DNA from 4 places in the Rhodococcus huquni genome. Region 3 is predicted to be linked to each of the others. Evidence: riboswitches for the same ligand, from Rfam matches in the RefSeq annotation. Region 3 holds a riboswitch; each other region holds the start of a gene.
What was found. Region 3 has a riboswitch for cobalamin ahead of ACZI8R_RS19680 (CbtB domain-containing protein). Riboswitches for the same ligand answer to the same signal wherever they lie in the genome.
Positions count from the first base shown of each region.

Region 1: linked by a shared signal. The riboswitch ahead of metE (5-methyltetrahydropteroyltriglutamate--homocysteine S-methyltransferase) and the one ahead of ACZI8R_RS19680 (CbtB domain-containing protein) in region 3 are both predicted to bind cobalamin.
Region 2: linked by a shared signal. The riboswitch ahead of ACZI8R_RS04840 (FecCD family ABC transporter permease) and the one ahead of ACZI8R_RS19680 (CbtB domain-containing protein) in region 3 are both predicted to bind cobalamin.
Region 4: linked by a shared signal. The riboswitch ahead of ACZI8R_RS06815 (ABC transporter substrate-binding protein) and the one ahead of ACZI8R_RS19680 (CbtB domain-containing protein) in region 3 are both predicted to bind cobalamin.

Region 1 is NZ_JBUYWE010000005.1:286,585-290,526, forward strand. It holds gene metE (5-methyltetrahydropteroyltriglutamate--homocysteine S-methyltransferase) at 1-1,778, opposite strand, end outside; cobalamin riboswitch at 1,908-2,102, opposite strand; gene ACZI8R_RS12540 (3-deoxy-7-phosphoheptulonate synthase) at 2,442-3,515, shown strand; gene ACZI8R_RS12545 (alpha-ketoglutarate-dependent dioxygenase AlkB) at 3,527-3,942, opposite strand, start outside.
Region 2 is NZ_JBUYWE010000002.1:271,686-275,627, reverse strand. It holds gene ACZI8R_RS04850 (ABC transporter substrate-binding protein) at 1-426, opposite strand, end outside; gene ACZI8R_RS04845 (ABC transporter ATP-binding protein) at 423-1,196, opposite strand; gene ACZI8R_RS04840 (FecCD family ABC transporter permease) at 1,196-2,233, opposite strand; cobalamin riboswitch at 2,364-2,584, opposite strand; gene ACZI8R_RS04835 (VOC family protein) at 2,699-3,466, shown strand; gene ACZI8R_RS04830 (bifunctional nitrate reductase/sulfite reductase flavoprotein subunit alpha) at 3,634-3,942, shown strand, end outside.
Region 3 is NZ_JBUYWE010000014.1:51,517-55,458, forward strand. It holds gene ACZI8R_RS19665 (CbtB domain-containing protein) at 34-231, opposite strand; gene ACZI8R_RS19670 (hypothetical protein) at 291-779, opposite strand; gene ACZI8R_RS19675 (CbtA family protein) at 918-1,727, opposite strand; gene ACZI8R_RS19680 (CbtB domain-containing protein) at 1,718-1,912, opposite strand; cobalamin riboswitch at 1,943-2,067, opposite strand; gene mhuD (mycobilin-forming heme oxygenase MhuD) at 2,085-2,393, opposite strand; gene ACZI8R_RS19690 (alpha/beta fold hydrolase) at 2,426-3,181, shown strand; gene ACZI8R_RS19695 (HhH-GPD family protein) at 3,270-3,942, opposite strand, start outside.
Region 4 is NZ_JBUYWE010000003.1:60,871-64,812, forward strand. It holds gene ACZI8R_RS06810 (FecCD family ABC transporter permease) at 1-686, opposite strand, end outside; gene ACZI8R_RS06815 (ABC transporter substrate-binding protein) at 695-1,687, opposite strand; cobalamin riboswitch at 1,791-1,963, opposite strand; gene ACZI8R_RS06820 (MMPL family transporter) at 2,056-3,942, shown strand, end outside.

The DNA of each region.
Region 1 (3,942 bases), on a different contig from region 3:
TTGACGCCCGCTTCCTGAAGATCCACCGTTTCCTCGCGGATGGCGAGAGCGACCTGATCGGCGGAGTCCGCCAGCGGTTGATCGTCACGCACGAAGGACCACGCCAGAATGGTCACCGGCCCGGTGAGCATTCCCTTGACAGGACGATCGGTGAGGCTCTGCGCGTACGTGATCCACGAGGTGGTCATGGCGCTCGGTCGGCGCACATCGCCGTAGAGGATCGGCGGACGGACACAGCGGCTTCCGTACGACTGGACCCAGCCGTTCGCCGTTGCGAAGAACCCGTCCAACTGCTCGGCGAAGTACTGAACCATGTCGTTGCGCTCTGGCTCGCCGTGTACCAGGACGTCGATGTCCAGCTTCTCCTGCAATGCAACGACGTCGGCGATCTCCGCGCGCATCCGCGACAAGTACTCGGCCTGGTCGATCTCGCCCTTGCGCAGGGCGGCGCGCGCCACCCTGATCTTGGTCGTCTGCGGGTAGGACCCGATCGTCGTGGTCGGGAGAAGGGGCAGGTTCAACGCGGCCTGAGCTTCACGTCGCTGGGCAGCCGGACTGCGACCCGCATCGGATTCGACGATGTCTGCCAGACGGCTCCGCAGGTCGGCGTCGTGCAGACGCGGATCGCTGTTTCGTGTCGAGGCGGCAGCCCGCGCCAGCGCGAACTCGTCCTCGACGCTCTCCCGGCCCTTCGTGAGCGCGGTGCCGAGGGCAACCACCTCGCGTACCTTCTCAGTGCCGAACGCCAACCACGAGCGCAGCGCCTTGTCGATTCCCGTCTCGGCATCGAGCGTGTACGGGACGTGGAGCAAGGAGCACGACGTCGATACCGCGAGCGTGCCCGTGGACCCGAGAAGAGTGCCGACGGTGGAAAGTGCCTTCTCCAGGTCCGTACGCCAGACGTTGCGCCCGTCGACCACCCCGGCGACGATGTGCTTGCGAGTCAGCTCCGGCACGGACCCCAGTGAGTCGGCGCCTGTCACGAGATCGACTGCCAATCCTTCGATTCCGGTGGCGGCGAGAGCGGGAAGAGCATCGCCGAGACCACCGAAGTAGGACGCCACGAGGATTGCGGGGCGTTGTTCGAGTCCCGAAAGCGAGTCGTATACCCGCTTGGCGATTGCGATCTCCTCGGCCGTGCGGTCCGCGACGAGTGCAGGTTCGTCGATCTGCACCCATTGAGCGCCGTTCTCGGCGAGGAGCGCGAGCAGTTCGGCGTACAGCGGCAGAAGTTCGTCGATGCGGTCGAGTAGCGGCGCATCGGCCCCGACGGACTTCGAGAGAAGTAGGAACGTCACGGGGCCGACGATCACCGGGCGAGCCGGAATATCCAGCGCACGTGCCTCTTCGAGCTCGGCGAGCACCTTGGACGGATCCAGCGAGAACGTGGTGGTCGGCGAAATTTCCGGAACGAGGTAGTGGTAGTTGGTGTCGAACCACTTGGTCATCTCGAGGGGTGCGACGGTGTCGTTGCCGCGTGCAGCGGCGAAATACCGGTCGAGCGCAGTCTCGATACCGGCAACCCGCTCGGGCAGCGCGCCGAGCATGGCGGCGGTATCGAGCACGTGGTCGTAGTACGAGAACGTGTTGATCGGTATCGAATCGAGGCCGGCGTCGCGCAGCTCGGTCCAGTTACGAGCGCGGAGGTCGGCAGCCACCGACTCGAGGGCGGCTGCGTCGACCTTGCCCGCCCAGTAGCCCTCGACGGCCTTCTTGAGTTCACGGTTCGGACCGATGCGAGGGGAGCCCAGCACGGTCGCGGTGAATGAAAGTGTCACGAAATTCTCCAGTTGCGTAGCGGTATGGGACACCACCGGCAAGCGGGTACACCTCTCGAGCCCTGGGTTCTTGCAGTAAGCGCGGAGGTCTACACGCCCAATCCACGAGGCAGTGAACCGTCGGGCACGGCGTGCCCGACACAGTCGGCAGGTCTTCGGACTCACAGGCAGCCGATGTGACGACATCGGACCTAATGGCCGTCGCTTCCCAGGCTGATGCCCAGTGCGTGGTGACGGCGGTCGTTCCTGCTCACCGCTGCGGGACAGTTCCGGAATTTCACCGGATTCCCTCTCACGCGCGTCACCGTTTGCGGGCGACTACGCGCTTCGACGCCGAGTGTGGTCTTCGGGGCTCCTCACGACCGCACCGGGCGAACCAGCTGCAGGCCCCAGCATACGGCCTTCGGCCCCGTGCGCGGTCTGCGAGTGTCTGGACTCGCTAGCCACTCACAGGCGGCGAAGCCGCCCCATTGGCGCCGAACCGGACAAGTGGTTAGTCTGGTCGGCATGCAGCGCGCATATTTCTGGTTTAGCAGGCCGGCCCCGGGTGGGTCGGTCGGTGTAACCACGCGCTGACCTCCCACCCCACGAGCCGGATCGCAGACCGGCTCGTCGGAGCTCTTCGAATTCTTCGAGGGTCGGTCGGAACAGGAAACCGACACCATGTCCCTCACTCTCGACAACTCACTCGACAGTCAGCGAACTGTCTCGCTCAGTCCGCTCGTGCCGCCATCCGTCGTGCGGGAAGAACTGCGCCCGGACGACGTCGCGTCCGCAACGGTCCGAACGGGTCGCGCGAACACCGTCGACATCCTGAACGGCGAAGACGACCGTCTGCTGGTCGTGGTCGGCCCGTGCTCGGTGCACGATCCGGCAGCCGCCATGGACTACGCGCGCCTTCTCGCTTCGAAGGCGGAGGAACTTCGCGACGACCTGCACATCGTCATGCGGGTGTACTTCGAGAAGCCGCGCACCACGTTGGGGTGGAAGGGCCTGCTCAACGACCCTCACCTCGACGGGACCTTCGACATCGACAGCGGTCTGCGGATCGGACGCAAACTGCTACTCGACATCTCGGGTCTCGGACTTCCGGTCGGCTGTGAGTTCCTCGATCCGATTCTGCCGCAGTACATTGCGGACCTCGTGTCGTACGGCGCCATCGGGGCGCGCACCGCGGCGAGTCAGGTACACCGCCAGTTGTGCAGTGCGCTGTCGATGCCGGTGGGAATCAAGAACTCGACCGAGGGTGATGTACAGGTCGCCGTCGACGGATCGCGGGCTGCCGCGGCCAGTCACGTGTTCCCCGGAACCGATCTCGACGGCCATGCTGCACTGGTGAAGACAGCCGGCAACCCCGACTGCCATGTCATTCTGCGCGGCGGCACGCAGGGACCGAACTACGACGCCGAGACGGTCGCGGACACGACTGCGCGGCTGCGTAAGGCGAACCTGCCCGAGCGGATGGTGGTGGACGCCAGCCACGGAAACAGCTCCAAGAACCACGAAAAGCAGGTGGACGTGGTGACGGACCTCGCCGAACGAATCGAGAACGGCGAGAAGGGCGTTGTGGGAGTCATGCTCGAAAGCTTCCTCGAAGCGGGACGCCAAGACCTCACGCTGGGGCGTTCGAACGAACTCGAGTACGGCAAGTCGATCACCGATGCCTGCCTCGATTGGGACACCACTGCTACGCAGTTGGAGCGGCTCGCGGCCGCAGTGGCGAAGAGGCGCGGATAATTCGACGGAGCCTACCGAACGCCTCTGGTGCGGAATTGGACGCTGATTCGCGGACCTGTCGGCCGACTGCTCTTGGGTATGCAGTGCTCCCACGTTCGTTGGCAGGATCCACCCATGACCAGTAGATCGCCGTGTCCGACAGTGAACTTGACGGAACTACCGCCGCCGCGTGGCCGGAGCATGAGCGGCCGCGCGGCGCCGAGCGACACGATGGCGACCATCGTGTCTTCGGCGCGGCTTCGCCCGGTGTCGTCACCGTGCCACGCGACGCTGTCGGATCCGTCTCGGTAGAAGCACAGCCCCGCCGTGGCGAACCGTTCTCCCAATTCGACTGCGTAATGATTGGACAGCGCGTCGCGGCAGTCGTTCAGAAACGAATCCGGCAACGGCTCACCTTCTCGATAGAACCGCACCAACCTCGGAACGT
Region 2 (3,942 bases), on a different contig from region 3:
CCCGATTTCACGAACCCAGTCCGGGGTGAGGCCGGTCGCTTCCTTGAAACCGTAATTCCATCCGGCGAAGACGAAGTCGGGGTCGGCCGCTTGTACGACTTCCCTGGTGAAGGCATCACCGATGTCGGGGGTGCTCTCGAACTCCGATTTCCACGGTGAGGTATCGATGTCACGTTCCTTGCCGGGATACCCGGTGCGACCGGCAATCCGGTCGGCGAGGCCGAGCGCAAGCATCATCTCGGTGATGCCGGTGTCGTTGGTGACCACGCGCTCGGGAATGCCGGTGACCGTCAATGGATCGCCGCAGTTGGTGACGGTCACGGTCTCGCCCTCGACCGGTGGCGCAGCTTCGAGCTCGGCGCCACAGGCGCTCACCGTCAGTGCCACTGCCACAGCAGTCGTCCATGTCCGGATGTGTCGGCTCATGGGCCCTCTTTCTCGTCGAAGATGATCTGGGGCACACCCAGTCTCGGGTGGGTGACGATGTGGCCGCCGATCGTGAAGTGGCGACGCAGTACTTCGGGAGTGATCACGTCGTGGGGAGTGCCTGAGCAGACGAGACGTCCGGCGCCGAGCACGAAGATGCGATCGCAATACTGTGCTGCGAGATTCAGATCGTGCAGCGCGGCGATGGCGGTGACACCGAGCGTGCGGGCTGCGGTGAGCACGGCGTATTGGTGGTGGACGTCGAGATGGTTCGTGGGCTCGTCGAGTACGAGGACGTTCGGTTCCTGTGCGAACGCGCGGGCGATGAGGACGCGTTGGCGTTCTCCACCCGACAGTGACGAGAACGTCCGTTCCGTCAGGTCGTCGGCACCCGCCATGGCGGTTGCTTCGGCGCAGACGCGTCGATCGTTCGCCCGGTCTCGCGTGAAGGTTCCACCGTGCGGCAGGCGGCCGGTGGCGACTATTTCGGCAGCGGTGAAATCGAAGTGAAGCGGAGCTTCCTGGGTCAGTGCAGCCACTTGACGGGCATTGTCCCGCATACTGATTGCTCGGTTGTCGCTGCCGTCGACCGAGACTGTTCCCGAGGACGGGGACAGCGCCCGGTACAGGCACCGCAGCAGAGTCGACTTGCCACTGCCGTTGGGTCCGACGATTCCGATGAAATCACCCGAAGGGACGGTCAAGGTGACGTCCTGCACGATCGCTCGGCCGCCGATCGAGACCTCGACGTCGTGGTAGTCGACGCGCATCAGTTTGCTCCCATCAGTGCGCCGCGACGCCGCATGAGTGCGATGAACACCGGAACGCCGACGGCGGCGGTGATCGCGCCGAGCGGAAGTTCTTGTGGCGGAACAACGGTTCGAGCCAGCAGGTCCGCGGTGACGAGGAAGACTGCGCCGAGGATCGGAGTCACGACGATCAACCGCGTGTGGTCCGCGCCAACGAGGATTCGGGCAACGTGAGGCACGACCAAGCCGACGAAACCCACGGCGCCGCAGATCGAGACGAAGCAGCCCGTCATCGCGGCCGCGACGACGAAAAGCATGATTCGAAACTTCGATGCGTCGAGGCCGAGGGCGGCGCTGACTTCGTCTCCCATCGACAGTGCATTGAGGTGTCGGGCGGACCAGGCGATCGCGGCGAGGCCGACCGTGGTCACTATCGCGGCCAGTGGCACCAGCTCCCACCTCGCCGCCGAAAGGCTCCCGAGCAGCCAGAACATCACACTGCGAGCGCCGTCGCCGTGCGGGGCGAGGAAGACCAGCACCGTCGTGATCGCCGAGAACCCGTACCCCAGCACAGTGCCGGTGAGTACGAGTCGCAAGGGGACGAGGCCGGCGGCCGAGCGTGCCATGAGGTAGACGAGCAGGGTTGCTGCGAGGGCACCGACGAAGGCAGCGGTGGACAAGGCGTAGATACCGAGCACGCCGAACGTGCCGAACAGGACCACCGACGTGGCACCCACGGATGCGCCGGACGAGATTCCGAGGACGTACGGGTCGGCCAACGCGTTCCGCACCATGGCTTGAACTACCAGCCCGACAGCACTCAGACCGGCACCCACGAGGATGGCCAGCAGGACGCGGGGCAGCCGCGTATCGACGATGATGCGGTAGTTCGGAACGTCGGCCGCAGCGATGTCGCCGCCCGTGATCTCCGCCCAGACGATGTGACAGACGTCCGTCCACGCTATGTGCGCCGTTCCGAGCATCAGGGCGAACAGTGAAACCACGAACAGTGCGGCGAGGGACGCGACCGTCAGTGCGGCCACTGAGGTTCTGCGCATTCGTCGGCTCTTCCTGATGTGATCGAGTACTGCCTGACCACATCCGGGCACCCGCGAGCGAAGACACACGAACGACACCGTCCGCATCTCTCGTCAACTGTGTCCCACGAAGTCGACAAGCGACCACGCCGGTGGCGCGGCCGCGGTGGCAGGTCTTCGGACTCGTCGACACGCCTCCCGAGAACTCGGGCAGGCACCTACTGGTGGTCGCTTCCCGAGTCGAGCGGACTCAGTGCTGATGACCACGGTCGTTTCCACATACCGCTGCGGGGCAGTTCCGGATTCGAACCGGATTCCCTCTTACGATCCGACGGCCGAAAGCCGACGGAAACCAACGCGTCGAGGACTGTAACACCGGATCCGTGTCGTACCCCCGGCCTACCGTCGTAGGCGGATCGGTTGAGATCGGCGCCGACCGGGCACGCCCCACTATGCAGCACACCGACAAGCACGGGAGCAGTAGCGATGAGTGAAGTCACCACCAATCAACCGCTCGGCACACCGACATGGCTCGATCTAGGCATTCCTGATCTGGACAAGGCCATCTCCTTCTACGGCGCCCTCTTCGGCTGGGAGTTCGACGTCGGCACTGAGGAGACGGGTCGATACACGATGTGTCGGCTGCGCGGAAAAGACGTGGCCGCGCTCATGCCCAATCCGGATCCCGATGCCAAGGACTTCTGGTGGAACGTCTACCTCGCCACCGACGACGTCGACGCCAGCTTGGCTCGTGTCCGGGAGGCAGGCGGGAACGTGCTGGTCGACGCCATGGATGTGATGAACTTCGGTCGCATGGCGATCATCGTCGATCCTTCCGGGGGCCAGTTCGGTTTGTGGCAAGGGAAGGACCACGTGGGCTGCGCATTGGTCAACGAGCCCGGTGCGTTGCTCCGCAACGACCTCGTGACCCCGAACCCCGGCCCCGCCCGGGAGTTCTACTCCACCGTGTTCGACTTCACGCTGGACGGAAACGACGACCTGGGTGACGTGGACTTCACTTTCCTGCGTAGGCCGGACGGCCACGAGATCGGTGGAATCATGGGCGTTCCGGATGCCCCTCCGTCTTCGTGGGGCACCTTGTTCCAGGTCGAGGACGCCGACCGTGCCGTTGCCGTAGCCCGCGAGCAGGGCGGTCAGGCGGAGGACGCCGCCGACATGCCCTACGGACGTACCGCTGAGATTCGCGATCCGTTCGGTGCGCCGTTCACGGTCGGGGCCCCGCTCGGGTCCTGACACGCAACGCGTGACCAGCCCTCACCGCAACGACGCGAGTTCGGTGCTCGAGACGTCATCGAACCCTCACCTGGGTTAATCCCGACGAAACACGCGCGCCTGCAGCATTGATACAGGCCGCGCGCCGCCTCTGGGTGGCGCATGCCGGGCAGGTGAGGAGCGCGTCGATGCAGCAGAAAGCCGGTACGTCCACGGTGAAGACTGCCTGCTCGTACTGCGGTGTCGGCTGCGGGATGGTCCTCGAGGTGGAGACCGACCCGGAGACCGGTCGGCGCAAGGTCCTCAAGGCTGCCGGTGACAAGACGCACCCGACCAACTTCGGGCGTTTGTGCACCAAGGGGGCCACCAGTGCGGAGATGCTGGCGGCCGATGGGCGAATGGAGTCCGGCTACGTTCGAGAGCGGCGAGGGGAACAACCTCTCGCAGTGCCGGCCCGGCAGGCGATTCGGGATACCGCGCACCGATTGAAGGGCATT
Region 3 (3,942 bases):
GCTCGGGATGATCGGAGGCACTTGCACACCTGGTCAGTGGCAGGGGAGTCCCATCAGGTGGCGGCCGTCGTGCATCAGTTCGTGCATGAACATGCCGCTACGGGAGATTGCTCCCTGGTCGAATCCGACCAGGTACAAAGTGAGTAGTGCCAGCAAAACGGCACCCACCGCGAACAGTGCGATGCCGATGGAGTCGGTGATGTGCCGGTTCGGCGTATATACAAGAGCCATACGTGCCCCCTGAGGGTGAGCGCCGCGTCTCGTCGAGCGCATGCCCGACTCGTTCGACGTTACTCCGCGGACCCGAGCGCGCGGAGTCGATTCGAGCGCCGCTGCGAACCGAAGTATCGGTTGGCTTCAGGAGCGAGCATGAGTACGACGGCACCGACCACCGCCACGATGTGGATTGTGCGGGCGCACGCGATCACCGCCAATTCTTGCGTGAGCGTCGGCAGGGGGTCACCGGAGAATGCCCAGGCGAGTGGTTCGCTGATCAGGGAAGCGATCCCCGCGACGCCCAGTCCGAACCCGAGGGCCATTCGCGCCCAGCGCTTGCCCTGACGAAAACGACCCATCACGAAGAGCACAGCCGCGTAGACGGTCAGTCGCATGCACAACTGCAGCGACAGCATCGGAACGTCGACCTCTGGTTGCTGTAATGCAGTGGACGCCTGCGCGATCATCTCGACCACACCGGCCGCGAGTGCGAGTACGAGCAACCAGTAGGCGCGATCGACGGATCGCGGAACGCTCGAGGCTTCTACCTGTTCCGTGGACATACTTCGATGTTCGTGCGCTGAAAACGGATTCACATCACCCAGGAGAGTGAGTCGCTACCCGTACCAGAGGCCGAGACACCGGACCTGTCGGGAGTGCCTCGGAGCTCCGCTCGTCGTCTATGGATTCGCGACGGTGGTCTATCGGCGCACGTTCTCCTGAGCGACGACGGCACCCTTCGCTGCGCGATCGGTGAGGAAAGCGAATGCCGCGCCCAACACCAACCAGAGCGTTGCCTGGGTCGCGAGGGACGACAGCCTGAACTCCCACAGGAGAGTGGCGGGGAAATCTTCGCCGACCTCGTTGATGCTCGGCAAGACCAGGTACCCGATGACGACGACCGCGAGGAATGCTGACACCGGGGCGATGACCCGAAGCGAGAGGAGATTCCCGTTGTTTACGCGCCTCGCGACGAACACGGCGACGGTGACAGCCAGCAGACCGAGGAGAACGGTGGCGAGCCACAGCCACGTGCGCTGATCGATGGTGTCGGGATCGCCGACCGCAGGCGGATTGGCCGGGTACTTGAAGAAGGGAACCGCTTCGATCGCCAGCCAGCCGAGACCGGCGAGGATCATCGCAAGAAGCGCGCCGGAGATCGCAGTGAGGCGCCGGGCATAGTGCAGAACCACCGCGAAGATGGCGCCCAGTGCAAGCCCCGCCAACGCGGTCGCCAGGAAGAGGCCGCCCTTCTGGCCGTCGCGGCTGACAAGTGCGTCTTCTTCGTCGTGCGAGTGCCCACCTTCGGCAGCTGCTTCGGCGGCGCCGTGATCGTGGCCTTCGGCCGCAGCCGATTCCTCCAGCGCGATCGCAGAATCCACGTGCGGTTCGCCGAGCACGAATGCCACGCCGCCGGCGAGGATTCCGGCGATCAGGCCGGCAAGGAGACCGCGGATCAGGAGCTTGGTGAAGGACTCCGACTGGATGTGTGCACCAGTCGTCAGTGGCAAGGCAGACCCATCAGGTGGCGCCCGTCGTGCATGAGCTCGTGCATGAACATGCCGGTACGAGACACTGCTCCCTGGTCGAACCCGACGATGTACAGCGCAAGCATCGAGAGCAGTACGACTGCAAAGGCGATGACGGCCAGCTTGGAGCCGTCGATCCGGGTATCGGGAGAGTAGGCAATTGCCACGGTGGTTCCTCCTGGGATTTCGCGTCCCCTAGGTCCTGGCGACGACCGACAGTATCTGGCTGTTCAGTGGCGCGACCGCTCCGGAATTGCACCGGATTCCTGTCGAATCATCGCGTTGTCCTGCGAACTTTGACACCGGCAGGCAGTCGGTGTCAATCAGCTCGGGTGTCGGTCAGCTCTTGGCGGCGACGTCCAGCACGACCTCGAACTCGAGCAGCGACGCACCGGAGGCGACAGGCTTCTGGCGTTCACCGGCGTGTGCGTCGCGTGCGGGGCCGTCGCGCCACTCTGCGAATGCCTCCTCCGTCTCCCACTGGGTGACCACGAAGTAGCGGTTCTCGCCCTTGACGGGGCGCAGCAGCTGGAAGCCGAGGAAGCCCGGTGAATTCTCGACGGCGTGCGCGCGATTGGCGAAGCGCTTCTCGAGCTCGGCGCCCGCACCCTCGGGGATTTCGATTGCATTGATCTTGACGACAGCCATGTCGGTGAGGCTACTCCGCTAGCGTGGCACCCGTGTCGGACGATGGTGCGCTTCACGACGAGGGCGGGGACGGCCCGCCGATTCTGCTGTTGCACGGCTTGATGGGCAGCGCCCGAACCTGGCGCCGTCAGGTCCCGTGGCTGCGAAATCACGGTCACGTGTACACGTTCGATGCCGCCGGGCACGGTCGGCCGGAGCCGGACGAGTTGACCACCGAGTCGTTCGTGATGGATCTCGACACCAATGTGAAGTCGATTCGGGAACCGATGATCGTGATCGGGCATTCCATGGGTGCTCTGCACGCGTGGACGTTCGCGGCAGCCCGTCCCGAGAGGGTTCGCGCACTCGTATTGGAAGACATGGCACCCGACTTCCGTGGCCGCACGGCACGCGATTGGGCGGCGATGATCGAGGAATGGCCGCAACCGTTCCCGACCGAAGCGGCGGCCATCGAATACTTCGGGCCCGTCGCGGGTCGCTACTTCCTCGATGCGTTCGAAGAGCGGGCCGACGGTTGGTATCTGCACGGTGAGGTCGCGACGTTCCGCGACATCTCCGAGGAGTGGGGTGGACGGCACTTCTGGGATCAATGGTACGACGTCGAGGTGCCGGCGTTGTTGATCGAAGGCGAGTACACGATTACGCCGGCCGGACAGATGCGGCGTATGGCAGACGATCATCCTGCGGCGCAATACGTACGTATAGCCGAAGCCGGCCACCTCGTGCACGACGATCAGCCGGATCGATACCGCGAGGTCGTCGAACGTTTCCTCCGAACCCTGCCCTGACCCCCTCCCGCCCCCGGACCAATGTCACACACGTTCAACCCACGTGAACCGGTGTGACATTGGTCGGGGGCAGGGGAGGGAAATCGAGTCAGCCTTCGCCGGCCAGGGCGAACAACCCGTCGTCGGTCTGCTCGACGAGGCCGTCGACGAGCAGCGAATGCAATGCCCGATCCCGCTGCCCAGGATCGGTGAGCCACACGGTGTCCAAGCGCGCGCGCTGCACCGGCGTCTCGCTCTCGCGCAGCACCGCCATCAGCTTGCCGCGCACCTGACGGTCCGTTCCGGCGAACTTCTGGACCTTGCGACGTTCCCCGGTGTACTCGGGCCTTCCGGCTTCCGTCCAGGCGCAGTCGGGAAGCGGGCACCTCTCACATGCGGGGTTGCGTGCCGTGCAGACAGTCGCGCCCAGTTCCATGAGGGCGGCCGAGAAGGTCGCGGCACGCGCTCGTGTGCGGGGGAGAAGCTTCTCGACCGCCGCGAGGTCTCGGGTCGTCGACGGGTTACCCGGTTCCGCCGAACCGTCCACTGCCCGTGCGACGACGCGCCGCACGTTGGTGTCCACCACCGGAACCCTCTGGCCGTACGCGAAGCAGGCGACGGCTCTGGCTGTGTAGGCGCCGATTCCCGGAAGGCCGAGCAACGTGTCGACATCGCCGGGCACCACATCGCCGTGCGCCGACGCGAGTACTCCTGCGCACTCGTGCAGCCGCATCGCGCGTCGGGGATATCCGAGTTTCCCCCAGGCCCGGAGCACGTCGGCC
Region 4 (3,942 bases), on a different contig from region 3:
ATCAGGAGCGCCAGCGCCGGGAACACCGATGTGGACCAGCGCGCATCACCGAGACCACCGGCCAGCCAGTGCAGCACCCCGCTGAGCTGGTTCTCGTTCGCGATGACCAGCATCGTGAAGGTGATGAGTGCAGAAAAGACCTGAGCAAGGGCAACACCGACGAGAATGATCGCGGTGGGCTGCGGATATCGCCCGCCTATCGCCAGTGACAGAAACAGCGGCACCATGGCGCCGACGAACGCTGCGAGCGGGATCGTGAAGGCGCCGAGCGCACCTGCGCCCACGCCGAGGACCATCACGAGAACGACACCGAAGCCGGCACCCGACGACACTCCGAGCAGATAGGGATCGGCGAGCGGATTGCGGGTGACCGCCTGCGCAACGCCACCCGCAAGGGCGAGCGCCGCGCCCACCACCGCAGCGGTGACAGCCCGTGGCAGACGCGAGTCCACGACGATGGATTCACGAGCCGCAGACCACCAGGGTTCGAAGCTGTCCGGAACCACCGTGTGCGCAACGATGGCCCACACATCACCGATCGGAATGCGCACCGATCCGAACGACACCCCGAGCCCGAGTACGAACAGCAGGCCCGCGGTGAGAAATACGAGCAGCACACCGAATCCGAGGCGCCGGGGCTGTCGATCTTCACTCGGTGCCGACGGCGCCGGCCGGCGCGCCTGCACGGTGGACGTCACGGCTGCGACATCCGATCGGGATGAAGGGCCTCCGCGATCGTCTGGGCCGACCCCAGGAGTCGTGGGCTCTCGAAGAAGTCGTCGAGGGGAACCACGATGAATCGATCGTTCTGCACGGCCGGCGTCGTCGCCATGATGGGCTGGGACTTCAGGAAGTCGATCTTCTGCTGCGCGTTCTTGTCGCCGTAGTCGAGAACGACGATCGCCTCGGGTGCGCGCTCACCAATGGTTTCCCACGTGCTGTTCGGGTAGGGCTTCTCCCCTTCGGAGAAGAGATTGATCGCGCCCGAATAGTCGGCGATCAACTGGCCCACACCGACCCCGCCGACGGTCATCGGGACGTCCTCACCCGAGTCGTAGAAGAAGGTGGGCACGGGGGCAGCATCGCCGATCCTGCCGCGCACCTGCTCGAGGCCGTCGACCACCCTGCCGGAGACCTGCGCGGCTGCTGGTTCCGCGCCGAGAATCTGCCCGAGTTGCGTGTAGTCGTTGGTGAGCATGCCGATGTCCGGGAATCCCGTTCCGCAGTATTCCGAGAACAGGAAGGTCGCGATCCCCTTGTCTTCGAGCGCGTCGCGTGAGCGGCCTTCCTTCTCGTTGAACGAACTCTTCATGCCGCCGACAACGAGGTCGGGATCCAGATCGAGAATCTGTTCCGACGTGGGGTACTCGTGGGCCAAGCCCTGGATCTTCGAGAACTCGTCCGCGAATTCGGGAAGTGGGGTGGCGTCCTGGTACCCCATTCCGACGATCCGGTCGCCCACACCCATCTCGATGAGCACCTCGGTGACGTGATCGTTCATCGAGACGATTCGCTGTGGCGGCGAATCGAATACCTGAGTCCGATCACAGTTGGTGATCGACACCGGCTCGGCGAACGCCTCCGCCGATTCCGACTCCTGGACGGCCTCACCGCGCGAACATCCGGCGACCAGGACTGTGGACGCAGCGACGAAGACCGCACTGCGAAGCAGTGGTGAAAAGCGCATACAAACCTCATTGGGGGCTCAGAGCCACGAACCAACGACCGGCCAACTCGCGGACCATCGCCGCGGGACGGGCAGGACTCCGTTTCGTAGACCACGACGAACTGGGGTCACACACCGTTCGACGGGTAATCGGGCTCGTGATCGTGCGCCTGAATGGCGTGATCGATCACCTACCGTTGCGGGTCAGCGCCGGATTCGGACCGGCTTCCCCCTACGAATGGCTGCGCGTGGGTGTCGAGTATGCCCGAATCGATGATCGAACGCACCACCGAGACCCCGATCACTCACCTGCCCCACCCGTCGCACCGCTACTACAGTCGGCAGAACCGAAAACCATTCACCGATATCTACCGATCCGGAGAGAACGCATGACACGTTGGGCCTCGCTCGTCGTCACACGGAAGTGGTGGGTGCTGACTCTCGCGGTACTCGCAGTGGTCGTGAGCGGTGTGTGGGGCACCGGAGTGTTCTCGAAGCTCAGTCAAGGTGGATTCGTCGACCCGGGCAGTCAATCGGCAGAGGTCGCCCAGATCGTCGAGGACAACCTCGGTCCGCAGACGCCGGACATCATCGCCATCTACACGCCGCCCGAAGGCAAGACGCTCGACGACATCGGTCCGGCAGTCAGCGAGAACCTGGCCGCATTCCAGGACGAGGTGCCCACCCATTCGGTGAACTCGTATTGGAGCGCCGAGGGCCCGGCCAAAGCTCAGATGACCTCCAATGACGGCTCGATGGCCTCCGCTGCCATCACCGTCGACCCGGACGCCGGCATCGACGTCGCCAACTTCAACGACCTGCTGCCCAAACTCGAAGTGCCCGGCGTGGACGTCCAGTTCGCGGGAAACTCGGTGGTCGGCGTCGCGTTCAACAACCGGCTCCAGAGTGACCTCGTTCTCGCCGAGGGCATCGCGCTGCCTGTCACGCTCATCATGCTCGTGTTCATCTTCGGCGGCCTGGTCGCCGCCGCAGTTCCGGTGTTCGTCGGATTGCTCTCGATCTTCAGTGCCCTCGCCACTCTGCGATTGCTGACGATGTTCACCGACGTCAGTTCGTTCTCCATCAACGTCGCATCCCTGTTGGGGCTGGGTCTGGCGATCGACTACGGACTGTTCGTCGTCGGACGCTTCCGGGAGGAACTCGACGCCGGGGCAACGCCGTTGGAGGCCACCAAGCGCACGGTGCTCACCGCCGGCCGCACCGTCCTCTTCTCTGGTCTACTGCTGATCTGCGCCTTCTCCGGAATGCTCGTGTTCCCGCAGGACGTGATCAAGTCGCTCGGCTTCGGCGCGATTGCGGCAGTGGCCAGTGCAGCGCTCCTGTCGTTGACCGCTGTGCCCGCTCTGCTCGCCATTCTCGGCCACCGCATCAACGCGCTCAGCTGGCGCAAGGATGCCGCCAAGCGTGGCGAGGAACGGGCCCGCAAGTTCTGGGGTTCGGTGGTGACCCGAGTGATGGGTAAGCCGGTCGCGGTCGCTGTCACCATCGTGATCGGCCTCCTGGTGCTGGCCGCGCCGCTCACCAAGGCCACACTCGGCGAGGTCACCTACACGGCGCTGCCCGAGAACGATTCGGCGCGAACCGCCACCGACACCTTGGTCAACGACTTCCCCACGACCGGAAACGGCGCCACCGTCATCCTTCAGGGGTTGGACGGCGGGGCTCCCACGCCTGCCGAAGCCACGGAGGTCGCCACCGCTGCGCAAGGCATCGACGGGGTGAGCGGAGCGAGAATGGTGGCGTCCAACGCCGAACTCGCCGCTGTCCAGGTGACGTACTCCGAGGGTGCGGACACCGACCAACAGAGCGACGTCGTATCGAGCCTGCGGGCCCTCGATGCACCCGAAGGCACCGAGATTCTCGTGGGCGGCGGACAGGCCACGGTGGACGACGGCAACGCGGCCATCGTCGAGTGGCTGCCGGTGATGGTGGCGATCATGGTGATCTCGACGCTGATCCTGCTGTTCCTGGCGTTCGGGTCGATCGTCTTGCCCATCAAGGCCGTACTGATGGCGGGAATCAGCCTCGCCGCCACATTCGGAGTGCTGACGTTCGTCTTCCAACTCGGCCACGGCGCCGGACTCCTCGGGGTCAGTCCGTCACCGCTGGAACCGACGTTCGTCGTGCTGATCCTGGCGGTGGTATTCGGGCTGTCCACCGACTACGAGGTCTTTCTGATGTCCCGCATGGTGGAGGCGCGCAGCGAGGGCGCCACCACCGAAGAGGCCGTCAAATTCGGCGCAGAGCGCACCGGA